Regions from separate parts of the Oceanihabitans sp. IOP_32 genome, predicted to be linked through region 4. Evidence: riboswitches for the same ligand, from Rfam matches in the RefSeq annotation. Region 4 holds a riboswitch; each other region holds the start of a gene.
The links. A riboswitch is a leader RNA that binds a small molecule or an ion and turns the genes downstream of it on or off. The one in region 4 is predicted to bind S-adenosylmethionine.
Positions count from the first base shown of each region.

Region 1 (3,683 bases), 1.2 Mb from region 4:
AGCAGCTTGATTTTGCGACTATCTTGTATCATAAAGGCCTTTATAAGCAAAGCCTAAAAATTTTAGATAAGGCTAAAACCTTGGCCATTACCAACGAAGAAAAAAACATTGCTTACGAGATTGTAGAACTTGAAAAAGTTATAGAGTCTCAATATATTACAAGGAGCTTGAGTACTAGAGCAGACGAGTTAATTGCTCAGGCTAAAGACCTTAGTTTACAAAATGTTTTAGCCAGCAAGTTGTCTAATTTATCATTAGAATTGTACGGTTTGTTTTTAAAAACGGGCTATGTAAAAAACGATACTGAGCACAAACGCGTGACCCAATATTTTTACGATAGACTACCCGAATACGATTTACATAAAATGGGCTTTAGGGAGAAATTGTGGCTTTATAAAGCGCATTTGTGGTATAGTTTCTTAACCCTAGACTTTATAGCATGTTATAAATACGCCTCTAAATGGGTGGCACTTTTTTATGAAAACAAGGATATGATTATCTTAAATCCCGTATTTTTTTTAAAAGGGAATCATTATCTGTTAGAGGCCTTGTTTTACTTAAGGCATTACAAGAAATTTAAAGAAACACTATTTAATTTAGAGGAAATTACCAAAGAAAAATGGTTCCCTTTAGACGATAATAACGAAAGCTTGGCCTTCTTATATATAAATAATAATAAGTTTAATTTACATTTTATTGAGGGTGATTTTAAACAAGGTTTACCATTAATAGATAACGTTTTAAAACAATTAGAGAAGTATAAAAACCGTATAGACGAGCATCATGTCATGGTTTTTTATTACAAGATTGCCAGTATGTATTTTGGTGCAGGCGAAAATGAAAAGTGTATCGTATTCTTAGAAAAAATAATCAACAATAAATCACTTCAAATGCGAGCAGATTTATTGAGTTTTTCAAGAATATTAAATCTAGTAGCGCATTACGAAGCTGGACTTGATTACAACTTAGATGTGTTAATAAAAAGCACCTATAAGTTTTTAATTAAAATGGAAGATTTGTATGACGTACAAAAGGAGTTTATTAAGTTTCTTAGAGGATTAGGCGATATTTATCCACAAGAGGTTAAAGCGGCATTTATAGAGTTGCACAAAAAATTAAAGCAGTTTGAACACGACCCTTACCAAAGTAGGGCATTCCTTTATCTAGATATTATTTCCTGGTTGGAGTCTAAGATTGAAAACAAACCCATAGATGTGATTATTAGAAATAAGTTTGAAAGTCAGGTTTTGAAAACTACTTTTAATTAGAACTCCTTTTTATCTTCTTAGCCATTTTAAATAGTGATAAAAACGAATGGGTATGCTTATCAAAGTATCGTTTCGAATGTGGTTTGCGTTTGTAATTAATTCTTAAGGAAAACCTAATTTTCAAAAAAAGTCAAAAAAAATTAGGATATTAACTTTTTCTAACTGAATATTTGTAAACACAAAGTTCAATAACTTATTGAAATGTTATCAAGAAAGGTGGAGGGATAGACCCTGTGAAGCCTTAGCAACCCTTTATACGTAAAGAAGGTGCTAAATTCTACTTAATACTCATATCATTTGAAGTTTAAGATAGATAACCAACAAAATTACTTTCTGTAATTTTTATATTTCTTTTTAACATTTTTCTATTAAGTATGCCTTTTAAAGGTGCATTTTGACTTTTGGTTTAATTATTTATTAACTCAAAAAAAAATTAGAAAAATGAGTACACACAAATTAGCAACAAACGCATTACATGCTGGCCATGATGTAAGTAAAAACGGAGGAACAAGAGCAGTGCCTATTTATCAAACAACCTCTTATGTTTTTGATAACTCAGAGCATGCCGCAAATCTTTTTTCTTTAAAAGAATTAGGTTTTATTTACACCCGTTTAAACAATCCCACAAATCAAATTTTACAAGAACGTTTGGCCGCTGTCGAGGGCGGTATTGGCGCCGTAGTTTTTGCTTCGGGAACAGCTGCTATTGCCACAGGATTATTAACACTTTTAAAAGCAGGCGACCATATTGTAGCTTCTAGTAGTTTGTATGGCGGTACCTACAATTTACTTAGTGTAACACTTCCAAGATTGGGCATAACAACCACGTTTGTTGATGCTTCTAAACCTGAGAATTTTGCTGATGCGGTAAAAGACAATACCCGTGCTTTCTTTGTAGAGTCTTTAGGAAATCCCAAACTTGACGTTTTAGATTTAGAAGCTATTTCTACTCAGGCCAAAAAAGCCGAAGTTCCTTTTATTGTTGATAATACGGTGGCTACTCCGGCCTTATTAAACCCTATTAAGCACGGTGCCAACATTGTGATTCACTCCCTTACAAAATATATTGGCGGACAAGGCACATCGCTTGGAGGTGCCATTATAGATGCTGGTACATTTAATTGGGCCAATGGTAAATTTCCAGAGTTTACCGAGCCTTCTGCGGGTTATCACGGCTTAAAATATCATGAAACCTTAGGCGCGGCATCTTATACCTTTAAATTAATTTTAGAGGGTTTAAGAGATTTTGGTGGAGCTTTAAGTCCAACAAATGCTTTTAATATTATTCAAGGATTAGAAACTTTGCCAGTGCGTATTCAAAAACACTCTGAAAACGCTTTGGCCTTGGCAAAATGGTTGGAAGAACAAGAGGAAGTGGCTTGGGTAAATTATCCCGGATTAGAAAGTAGTAAATACAAAGCTTTGGCAGATAAGTATTTACCAAAAGGGCAGAGTGGAATCGTAACCTTTGGGCCTAAAAAAGGATTTGAAGCGGCAAAAAAGATAGCAGATAATACGAAGCTTTTTTCATTATTAGCCAATATTGGAGACACCAAGTCTTTAATTATTCATCCAGCAAGTACCACGCACCAACAGCTAGACGAGGCAGAACAGAACAGTGCTGGGGTAAGTCAAGATTTAATTAGACTATCTGTTGGAATTGAAGATTTAGAAGATTTAAAAGCCGATTTAAAAGCAGCCTTTTCACAATTGTAAAAAATTAATAATTATGAGTGATGTCGTATTTAAAGTTGCAGGAGAAAGTGCTTCTCCTGCAAAATTTATAGCAAAAACTAGGGGTTTTGAAATGGTGGTAGATGAACCAGAAAACCTTGGTGGTACTAATGAAGGCGCAAATCCTGTGGAGTATATTTTAGCAGGCTTAGCCGGTTGTATAAATGTTGTAGGGCATATAGTAGCTAAAGAAATGGGGTTTGTAATTCACAATTTAAAAATTGAAGTTGAAGGAAATCTAAATCCAAATAAACTATTTGCACTGTCGAATGAAGACAGAGCTGGTTTTAAACAAATTAGCTTAAGGTTAAGTCCAAAAACAGAGGCTTCTGAAGACATATTGGCTAAGTGGTTAGAACGTGTGAATGAAAGGTGCCCAGTGAAAGATAATTTAATGCACGTTACCCCAGTCCGCATCGAATTAGAGCAACAATACGCGATTAAAACTTAAAAAATCGTTTTAAGTTTATATTTAGTGTCTGGACAAAAACATAGCAAAATTAAATTTGTTTCTTTTTGCGTCCTCCCAGTTTGTTTTTAATCGCTTGATGCTAAGACATCAACTCATAAAAACTAAACTAAAACGACATCAAAAATAATTCAAATTATAAAAACCGTCTGTTTCCGACCAGACACTATTTTAAATAACAAGCAAAGGGTAGGCTAATTCGTGAAAAAATG
Region 1 is NZ_CP040813.1:2,392,252-2,395,934, forward strand. It holds gene FEZ18_RS09940 (hypothetical protein) at 1-1,268, shown strand, start outside; SAM riboswitch class I at 1,470-1,588, shown strand; gene FEZ18_RS09945 (O-acetylhomoserine aminocarboxypropyltransferase/cysteine synthase family protein) at 1,710-2,984, shown strand; gene FEZ18_RS09950 (OsmC family protein) at 2,998-3,453, shown strand; gene thrA (bifunctional aspartate kinase/homoserine dehydrogenase I) at 3,681-3,683, shown strand, end outside.
Region 1: another riboswitch for S-adenosylmethionine. It lies ahead of FEZ18_RS09945 (O-acetylhomoserine aminocarboxypropyltransferase/cysteine synthase family protein); the one in region 4 lies ahead of FEZ18_RS00335 (hypothetical protein).

Region 2 (3,683 bases), 1.1 Mb from region 4:
GAAGATGAGAAGGAGTGGCAAATGCTAAAAAGCACATTTTTAGAGATAGGGAAGCAGGTTTGTAAAAAAGACAGAGTTCTAACTTGGGAGGCCTTCTATAAAACACTACCAGAAGTAAGACGAAAGTTAGATTTAGATGCCATAGCCATAAATAAAAACGATCCAGCATCAAAATGTTTAGAAGAGGTGTATTTAGCCTACCCAGGGTTTCACGCTATAGCTATTTATAGAATAAGCCATGAGTTGTATAAGCTAGATATGCCCATAATTCCTAGAATGATGAGTGAATACGCTCACAATCTTACCGGTATCGATATTCATCCTGGTGCGACTATTGGCGAATCGTTCTTTATAGATCATGGTACTGGCATTGTTATAGGAGAAACCTCTGTGATTAAAAAACACGTCAAGATTTTTCAAGGGGTAACCTTAGGCGGTTTGCAAGTAAACAAAAGCATGGCGTCTACCAAACGACATCCTACCATTGAAGATCATGTAACCATTTACGCCAATGCCACGATTTTAGGAGGCGACATCGTAATTGGAGCTCATAGCACCATAGGAGCGAATGTATGGATTTCAGAGTCGGTGCCAGAACACTCGCTAGTGACTTATAAAACAGAAATTAAAATTAGACCAAAAAATAATGGAGTACGGTAAATCAATATTAGACCAAATAGGAAACACGCCATTAATAGAAGCAACGCATATTATTTCAAACAAAAAAGTAAGGCTGTTTTTAAAACTTGAAGGTAAAAACCCAGGTGGAAGCCTAAAAGACCGAGCCGCTTTTAATATGATAAATGAAGCCATGAAAAGAGGCGACATTAAAAAAGGTGATACTTTAGTGGAAGCCACTAGTGGTAACACGGGAATTGCGCTTGCCTTTATAGCACAACTTTTAGGTTTGAATATGGTTTTGATCATGCCAGAAAACTCTACGGTTGAACGCGTAAAAACCATGCGTGCTTATGGTGCTCAGGTTATTTTAACACCTGCCAATATTGGGATTGAGGGTTCAAGAGACCTCGCCTTTAAACTTAGAGACGAGAAAGGATATACGCTACTAAATCAGTTTGAAAATGACGACAATTGGAAAGCGCATTACAAAACCACTGGTCCAGAAATCTGGAAAGATACCGAAGCACAAGTAACCCATTTTGTAGCAACTATGGGCACCACAGGAACCATAACAGGAGTTTCTAAATTCTTAAAAGAGAAAAACCCGAACATTCAAATTATTGGTGCACAGCCAGCCGACGGGTCAAGTATTCCAGGCATTAGAAAATGGTCACCAGAATATGTACCTAAGTTTTTTGATAGCAGTAGAGTGGATCGAGTGATTGAGGTTAATGAAACTCAGGCTAGAGCCATGACGCAGCGGCTAGCAAAAGAAGAAGGCGTTTTTGCCGGAATGAGTAGTGGAGGCTCGGTGTTTAGCGCCCTACAAGTCGCAGAATCCCTTAAAGAAGGTGTAGTTGTGGCCATTATTTGCGATATAGGAGATCGCTATTTATCTTCTACTTTATTCGATTAAAGATTTTTTGATTTTTATTGTGAAAACAAAAATATAGTTGCTATTTTTGGCAACTAGTTCATAAACGTTTTATATCAATTTATATTTATAGTGTTTTGTAAATAAGCGTATTATAAATTTAATTTGATGTTAATAGTTATCAAGAAAGGTTGAGGGATTAGACCCAACGAAGCCTTGGCAACCCTTTATTTTTAAAGAAGGTGCTACATTCTACTAATATTTTTATATTAGAAAGATAACGAAAAGTTTTTCCTTTGCTTTTCTTGATGACATACAGATATATACAATCAAAATGTCAAAAATACAACAAGCCTTAAAAGATAGAATTTTAGTATTAGATGGTGCCATGGGTACGATGTTGCAGGCCTATAAATTTTCAGAAGACGATTTTAGAGGCGACCGCTTTAAAGATTATCCCACCCCATTACAAGGCAATAACGATTTGCTATCTATTACCCAGCCAGAGGCCATAAAAACCATACATGCAAAGTATTTTGAAGCCGGTGCAGATATTGTTGAAACCAACACCTTTTCAAGCACAACCATTGCTATGGCCGACTACCAAATGGAAGATTTGGTGTACGAGCTCAATTTTCAATCGGCTAAATTAGCCAAAGAGGTCGCCGAGGTTTTCACCGCTAAAGAACCGCACAAACCACGTTTTGTGGCGGGTGCCATTGGACCAACAAACCGAACCGCAAGTATGTCTCCAGATGTTAACGATCCGGGTTATAGAGCGGTGACCTTCGATGAACTCCGTGTCGCCTATAAACAACAAGTGGAAGCCTTAATGGATGGAGGTGTAGATATACTTTTAGTTGAAACCGTGTTCGATACCTTAAACGCAAAAGCAGCATTATTTGCTATTGAAGAAGTTAAAGAAGCTCGAAACATCGATATTCCAATTATGCTAAGTGGTACAATAACCGATGCTTCTGGAAGAACACTATCAGGACAAACCGCCGAGGCATTTTTAATTTCGGTGTCCCATATTCCATTATTATCTATCGGTTTTAATTGTGCCTTAGGCGCTAATCTACTACAGCCCCATTTAGAAGCCATTGTGAATAAAACAGACTTTGCCATATCGGCGCATCCCAATGCAGGTTTACCCAATGCCTTTGGAGAATACGACGAATCTCCAGAAGAAATGGGGGAGCAGATTGAGGTCTATTTACAAAAAAATCTAATTAACATTATTGGAGGCTGTTGTGGTACAACACCAGAGCACATAAGGGTGATCACAAATATTGCAGCAAAATATAAACCACGTTGTTATGCAGGAAGCGTTTCGGCATCACATTAAAATTGTTGAGTGAAGATGAAAGTAAAACAAACTAAATACATGCGGTTGTCTGGTTTAGAACCTTTGGTTTTAAACGAAAATAGCAATTTTATAAATGTAGGTGAGCGCACTAATGTTGCTGGGTCTCGTAAGTTTTTAAGATTGATAAAAGAAGAGAATTATGACGAAGCTTTAGATATTGCACGACATCAGGTTGATGGGGGTGCTCAGATTTTAGATGTTAATTTTGATGATGGTTTGATTGATGGCAAAGAAGCCATGATACGGTTCTTAAACCTCATTGCAGCCGAGCCAGATATTTGTAAAGTGCCCATAATGATCGATAGCTCAAAATGGGAGATTATAGAAGCTGGACTTCAAGTGGTGCAAGGTAAATGCGTTGTTAATTCCATTTCTCTAAAAGAAGGTGAAGCGAATTTTATTTGGGAAGCCAAGCAAATTAAACGTTATGGTGCTGCAGTAATTGTAATGGCTTTTGATGAAGTAGGGCAAGCCGATACTTACGAGCGCCGTATAGAAATAGCCAAACGGTCTTATGATATTTTAGTAGATAAAGTGGGTTTTCCTTCTGAAGATATTATTTTCGATTTAAATATATTTCCTGTAGCCACAGGGATGGAAGAACATCGTAGAAATGCCATAGATTTTATTGAAGCCACACGCTGGGTACGTGAAAACTTACCAAATGTAAGTGTAAGTGGAGGCGTGAGTAATGTGTCGTTTTCTTTTAGAGGAAATAATGGCGTTCGCGAAGCCATGCACTCTGTGTTTTTATATCATGCCATACAGGCGGGCATGAATATAGGTATTGTTAACCCTGCACTTTTAGAGGTTTATGAC
Region 2 is NZ_CP040813.1:2,406,055-2,409,737, forward strand. It holds gene epsC (serine O-acetyltransferase EpsC) at 1-660, shown strand, start outside; gene cysM (cysteine synthase CysM) at 647-1,537, shown strand; SAM riboswitch class I at 1,671-1,779, shown strand; gene FEZ18_RS10000 (homocysteine S-methyltransferase family protein) at 1,830-2,843, shown strand; gene metH (methionine synthase) at 2,859-3,683, shown strand, end outside.
Region 2: another riboswitch for S-adenosylmethionine. It lies ahead of FEZ18_RS10000 (homocysteine S-methyltransferase family protein); the one in region 4 lies ahead of FEZ18_RS00335 (hypothetical protein).

Region 3 (3,683 bases), 830 kb from region 4:
TTTTAAATATTTCTGAAGGTAGCGATTTACAGGCCGAAACGGTAAACCTAGCAAGAACCTTAGAGGGGTCGGTGCGAAATACAGGTATTCACGCCTGCGGAGTGATTATTACACCCGACGATATTACCAAGTTTGTTCCCGTAGCAACAGCTAAAGATTCCGATTTATATGTTACCCAGTTTGATAACTCGGTAGTAGAAGATGCCGGTTTATTAAAAATGGATTTTTTAGGATTAAAAACATTAACCCTAATTAAAGATACCGTAAAAATTGTTAAAGCAAAGCACGGTATTGTGCTCGACCCAGACACCTTTCCTTTAGATGATGAAAAGACTTATGAATTGTTCCAGAGAGGAGAAACTGTAGGTGTTTTTCAATACGAATCGCCCGGCATGCAAAAACACCTTAAAGATTTAAAACCTACTGTTTTTGAAGACTTAATTGCCATGAATGCTTTGTATCGTCCGGGGCCAATGGAATATATACCAAGTTTTGTTCGCCGAAAGCATGGCGATGAAACCATTGAGTACGATTTGCCAGCGATGGAAGAATACCTTAAAGAAACTTACGGGATTACGGTATATCAAGAGCAGGTGATGTTGCTCTCTCAAAAACTAGCAGATTTCACAAAAGGTGAAGCCGATGTTTTGCGTAAAGCTATGGGTAAAAAGCAAATCGCCGTGCTCGATAAAATGAAACCCAAGTTTATAGAACAAGCCAGTGCAAATGGACACGATGCCAAAATTTTAGAAAAAGTTTGGAAAGATTGGGAAGCCTTTGCGAGTTACGCCTTTAATAAATCGCACTCTACCTGTTATGCTTGGATTGCCTACCAAACGGCTTATTTAAAAGCACACTACCCTGCAGAATATATGGCAGCCGTTCTATCTAATAATATGAACGATATTAAGCAAGTTACTTTCTTTATGGAAGAGTGTAAGCGTATGCGATTAGACGTGCTTGGCCCAGATGTTAACGAGAGTTATTATAAGTTTTCGGTAAATCAAGATAACGCCGTTCGTTTTGGCATGGGAGCTATAAAAGGCGTAGGCCATGGTGCGGTAATGACTATTGTAAATAATAGAAAAGATGGCCATTATAAATCTATTTTCGATTTGGCCAAACGCATCGATTTGCGTGCTGCCAATAAGAGAGCCTTTGAAAACTTGGCCTTAGCAGGTGGTTTTGATGGTTTGGCTAATACACACCGTGCGCAATATTTTCATGATGATGGCGATGGCATTACCTTTTTAGAGAAAGCCATAAAGTACGGACAAAAGCACCAAGAAAACGAAAACTCGGCGCAGGTAAGTTTATTTGGTGAGTCTAGTGAAGTACAAATTGCCGAACCCGAAGTCCCGCCATGTGAGGAGTGGGGCACTATGGAAAAATTAAGTAAAGAGCGTGAAGTGGTTGGCGTTTATATTTCTGGGCATCCTTTAGACGATTTTAAAACTGAAATAAAAACATTTACTAATGGTAACGTGGCTATGTTTAATACTTTAGAACCTTATGTTAATCGTGAAATTGTTTTCGCTGGCGTAGTAACCGATGTGCAACACCGTGTAAGTAAACAGGGTAAAGGTTGGGCATTATTTACCATTGAAGATTATACCGATAGTTTTGAATTCAGGATTTTTGGCGAAGAGTATTTAAAGTTTCGTCATTTTTTAATGAAGAATAATTTCGTGTTTGTAAAAACTTTTGTTCGCGAAGGCTGGGTAAATAAAGACACTGGAAAGAAAAGCGATCCAAGATTACAGTTTAATAATTTCCAGTTGTTGCATGATGTCATGGAGAATTATGCCAAAAAACTATCTATACAGGTCGATATTAAAGATTTAAGCGAACAGAAAATAAAAGCTTTAAGCGAGCTGATTAGTATGCACCCCGGAAACCAAATGCTGAATTTTTTGATTTATGATATCAATGAAAAAATAAAGTTGGCTATGCCAAGTAGAAAGCAGAAAGTTAGGGTGTGTCAAGAACTCTTGGATGAGTTGGAGTTGCAGGATGTGAAGTTTAGGTTGAATTAACTAATTCCTGTGTAGGCATAAATCTCAAAACAATAAGCTTCTAACTTTTGTATTAAGCTTTTTTTTCTTATTTTTACTTAAAATACATCAAGATTTTGAGTTTTAAACGCTCAAAAACCAACCGAGACGCGAGTCCGCGGTGGTCAAAAGATGTGGACAGTCTGTCAAAATAAAGAGCAACTTCCCTTCTTAGTTTATTGATGTAACTTTAAAATAATAATTATGTATTTAAAAAAGTTATTTAGTCAATTTAAATTAAAGTCAAAGAAAAACTTTTCAGTAGTAAAAACTCAAAACTTAAAATCCCATAGAATAACAATCAGAGACAATATAACTTTAAATGAAGATTCTGATTATAAAACAGTTATGAAATGCATGGATGCTATGAACATTCAAGTCAAAAATAAATCTGTGGAACAATTAGAACAGGAAATAGACAGGAAAGTAATAGCAAATTTATATGAGATTATTACAGAATATCCTGATGATAAAAAAATTAAAGGAATAGGAGAGGAATATTTAAAAAAAACAGATAACCGTAATTTGATTATGATAAAAAGACATTTAAATTCACTTAAATATTGGCTAGAAAATTAAAATTGATATTAATGTCTTACAAATAAAAATAGGTGAAAGCTTATTTATTCAAGTTTAAAACTGATTTAGATACCATTTTACTTGAGGCTTTGTTAAAGCATTGAATTGAAATGTAGGAATAGAGTAAAAATTAAAAATCATGACAAGTACAATATCACAAAAGTTTACAGCAAGTTTTGTAATTGGTTTACAAAAAGGCTACACCCAAAATTTGCTTACCAAGCAAGATGTTATTAAAGCCTTGCAGCAAGAACAGGAACAGTTAATACAGATAAAAAATGTTTATTTAAGTGCTGCTATTTCTAATTGTGATATTGTATTGAGCGGACAAGTTGAACCTAGTGTGATGTTAGAGTTTATTAATTATCCTAAATTTCCTTTAAGTGAAAAGGATTTTAAAGAACATGTTTTGTTATTAGCTAAAAAATTATTGAAAGCTTTAGAGCAGAATAGGACTGTTATGGTGTTTCATAATGAAATTGTAATGTTGGAAGAAACCGATGCTATTAATCCAAGAATAATTTAGAACATGAAAACACAAGCTTTTTTTGAAAAAATCCATACCCAAATTGAATTTCAACTGAAAAGGAGTCAAGTAAGCATTAAAATTGCAGTAGCTTGGTTTACTGGTGGGAAGCTCTTTGATATTCTTTTACAAAAATTAGATGAAGGTGTGAAAGTGGAGTTGCTTCTTGCTAATAATGACATAAATTTTAACTCTAATATTAAATTTACAGAAATTAAAAGACGTGGAGGAGAGTTTTATTGGGTAGGTGATAATTTTGCGTATGCACCTTTAATGCATAATAAGTTTTGTATAATTGATAATAAGATTTTAATCTTTGGCTCGTATAATTGGACAAAAAAAGCAAAATCAAACCACGAAAGTATTACGATTATTGAAGGAGATGACAATCTTATTTTAGATTTTAATCAGGAGTTTGATAAAATTAAGCAAAAAGCTAAAGGTATAATTAAAGAGATATTTATTGATTGGGCAAAAGTAATTCTGAGACTCGGAGCCATTAGAAATGCAATTAAGATAGAGGA
Region 3 is NZ_CP040813.1:905,518-909,200, reverse strand. It holds partial or broken gene dnaE (DNA polymerase III subunit alpha) at 1-2,036, shown strand, start outside; SAM-I-IV-variant riboswitch at 2,116-2,218, shown strand; gene FEZ18_RS03795 (hypothetical protein) at 2,259-2,633, shown strand; gene FEZ18_RS03790 (hypothetical protein) at 2,773-3,159, shown strand; gene FEZ18_RS03785 (phospholipase D-like domain-containing protein) at 3,163-3,683, shown strand, end outside.
Region 3: another riboswitch for S-adenosylmethionine. It lies ahead of FEZ18_RS03795 (hypothetical protein); the one in region 4 lies ahead of FEZ18_RS00335 (hypothetical protein).

Region 4 (3,683 bases):
AAAAAGCCACCACGTCAAGCACCTCGCCACAATTTTTTAAACCAACTAACACTAAAAATGCGATTTAAAATGAATTTGCCACTTGTCTCTGCTTAAAAAACACCTTTAGGGTGAACTTATGCATTGGTATGCACCCATTTTTCGAAGGCTAACATAAAATTTTTCAGGAAATCTTTGGTAGAGTCGTTGTTTAGTTCGCCTTTATCATCAAACAATGCAGCGGCACCGCCAATATAAGCTTCTGGTTGCGCCATGGTCGGTACATTAACAAAAGTTAACGACTGCCTTAAATGATGATTGGCACCAAAACCACTAATGTTTCCAATAGAAACACTTACTACAGCAGCTGGTTTACCGTCCCATGAATTTTTACCATAGGGGCGTGAGCCAACATCAATGGCATTTTTTAAAACTCCAGGCACCGAGCGGTTGTATTCTGGCGTTAGAAAGAGCAAACCATCAACATTCCTTATTTTTTCACGCAGTACTTCCCACTCCTTTGGTGGATTGCCTTCTAGGTCTTCATTAAACATGGGCAGGCCTGCGATGCTTACCAGTTCTAAATCTAACGATTCTGGCGCCAGCTGCATTAACGCTTTGGCTGTTTTTAGGTTGAAAGATTCCTTTCTAAGGCTGCCTACAATAACTGCTATTTTGTACGTTTTCATATGTATATATTTATTGTTTTGTTAATAGTAAGATGCGACATCCATATAAACATTTTCTTGGATATCAAGTTTTAGTTATGGATGATCTGTAATTTCAAAATGATTTCAATTATTAGTGCTTGTCCGTAAAGTGTCATAACCCCATAAATTCTTAGGATATATTGATGTTTTTTATATCATAGCGAAAAACAAATATTTATTTTTATTCAGCAAAATCAGTGGGGCAATTCACTATTGAGCTGCTATTTATTTTCCACAGATTTACTTCGCCAATTCGCTGTCGCTCGGGTCGCAGATAATCGCAGATTTTTTAGGTTTACGGCACAAAACAGATTCACAAAAATTATGTTACTAAATATAAGATATTTCTATGGTATTTAAAAATAGTTATACGGTTTGACTGATAATATAAACCCTCTTAATTCTTCTAAGAATCTGATAATTTGACATTTGTGTAGCTTGCCATGGCATTCGTTTTTAGAACTGGATTTATGGTTATTGGGGTATGTTGGGCTTATTTAACCCAAATCTTATTTTTTGGAAGAAGTAAGCCATAGGTTTTCTGGTGGGATTGTCACAAAAAATTTCAGGAAGTAGTGTGTATCTACTTCCTGAAATAAGAGAGACATGAATATGAGCCCGGTTGTTAAGGGATTAACAAAACGCGAGAGCTCAAAATATTTTATCTCAAATAGGAATTAAGCATCCAAAGTGTTTTTTCTGTTTCAGAAATATAATCACTCATTAAGCTTACCGTACCTTCATCATTAGCATCGGCGGCCAGAGCCAAGATATTTCTTTCTTTTTTAATAAGCGTACGGAAGTTTTTTACAACCACCTCAACACCTTGTATGCCATCGGTTACACTTTTCTCTTCGGCAATATCGGTCGCCTTAAGATAATCGGTGTAGGTATGCAAGGGTTCGCCCTCTAGCGTTAAAACGCGTTCTGCGATTTCGTCAATTTTTTCAAAAGCATCTTTGTATAACTCTTCAAATTTTTCGTGAAGTTCAAAAAATTCCTTTCCTGTAATATTCCAATGTAATCCTCTTAAGTTTTGATAAAAGATTTCGTAGTCTGCCAATAAACCATTTAAATCTACTACTAATTTTTCCGCCTTTTTACGGTCTAGTCCTACTAAATTTTCCATATTAATATGTATTGTTTTTATGTTACAGAACAAACATAGCAGATTTTTAGGGCATAGTAAATGATTTTAATCAGTTTTAGGGGTTGGCATTTTGGTGATGTTGTATTAGCACTTGTTTTCGAATAAAATTAAATTGTTTTTAAGTTGCAGAATAGCTTAGCTTTTGTAATTGTATTAGGAACGTTATTAGCGTACCAACCGAGCACAAAAGCCACGGTGGTTTAGAATACGGACAGTTTAGTCAAAAATAAATGATTCCCAAACTGTTTAACACGTTTTTTTTCCTGATGCATAACCTTTAAAAATTATGTATTATGAAAACTGTTTACTCAACTCAAGAAGGTGTTAAAATGAATTCCGATTTAGATTTCGGGCCCACCCAAGCAATTCGCAATGAATTCCATTATCTTATAGAAACTATTGAAACTATCTTTGATGCCGAAATAAAATATTATTATAGAATTACCGACGATGGTTACATTCTGCTCGCTTATACCATGTTTGAGGATGACTTAAAAATTATTGCTCAATACAAATTAAAATATGACGCGCTTAAAGAGAATATCTTTTTTATTCCTAGAAACCGTATAGAAACCAATCTTCCTTATATTGGTTTTCCGAAATTTCAAAATACTCCAGTATTAACTAAAAAAGAATTTGAAGATTTAACCGATGCTATTCTAAATGAAAAAACAGCAATTTCTGAACAAGCCAAGCAAAACATAACACTTTTAATAAACTTTTTAGAAGAGCGGCAGTTACACCCAAGACTTACTGGTGATAACCCTTTTGCTTGAAAAGCGCGATGCCCTGCGGGTACAATCCATCATATTAGGGTGAGTTCTAAACACGACGAATGGGGTTGTGGTTATTGTGGGCGCAAAGGTGGTTTAAAAGACTTAGAACAATGGCTGGACGACATTCGTTATAAGGCATACCAAAAACCAGATTCTAAAAAGGCAAACACGATGGAATCAGGACCTATTTACACAAAGGAAAGCATCAAGGACCAAAACAATATTTCTACGATGATGAAAAAACTAAAATCTGGATCTATTCAGACCGAAGACACTTTTAAATGGTGGATAAACAGGTATTAAAATATATAAAGCTAAGCAAACATGCCACGATACCAGTTACTCCGATAAAGCGCTTCTTTATTTGCTGTTTTTATATTTTATGTCATTAATGTCCGACAAAAGACATAAGACCGCTTCGCTAATAGACATAAGAACCAAGACTTGATTCTAACTTACTGATAAACAGAAGTACTTTAAATTAACAAAATAGTTCCTTTAAATCTTAATAATTATTTCAAATAAGCAAGGTGACATTTTAAAAAACGTGCAAAGTTCTTAATTTTAAAAGGATGGACAGCATTATAATATTTTTAATCGGACACTAGTGGTTTTATGTTTAAAGTAGGGTGTAAACCCATTCTCCTCATCCAAAACTTTTCAATTCAATCGATAAACGGGATATTGTAAATGAGCTGTTTCATAATATTTACTCTGCTTGTGTAGCCAAGACAGTTGCGCATACCAGTTGTTAGCAAATGTTTCGTCGTAGCTAATTTTTATATTGTATTCTACTTCAAGATTGGGGTTTTCCTTTAAAAGCTGTTCGGCCTTGTCCTCCCAGACATAAGGCGAAAAGCCTTCTTTTTGTTGTAAAATACTGTCGAAAAAATTCCAGTTAAAGAAGGAGTTTGGCGCAGTTGGCTCTAGAGTTTCTAATAGATAACGGATCGCCTTTTGGTGGGTTTTTATCAAATAATCTCCTTTTCTAAACCGGCGCTCTGTTTTGGTAGATTTTACTTTGGTATTGTAGTGCTTATAGTGCCCTTCGTAAGGAAATGCTAAAGT
Region 4 is NZ_CP040813.1:70,699-74,381, reverse strand. It holds gene FEZ18_RS00345 (NADPH-dependent FMN reductase) at 117-668, opposite strand; gene FEZ18_RS00340 (Dps family protein) at 1,351-1,818, opposite strand; SAM-I-IV-variant riboswitch at 1,985-2,077, shown strand; gene FEZ18_RS00335 (hypothetical protein) at 2,133-2,615, shown strand; gene FEZ18_RS00330 (hypothetical protein) at 2,655-2,918, shown strand; gene FEZ18_RS00325 (M14 family metallopeptidase) at 3,276-3,683, opposite strand, start outside.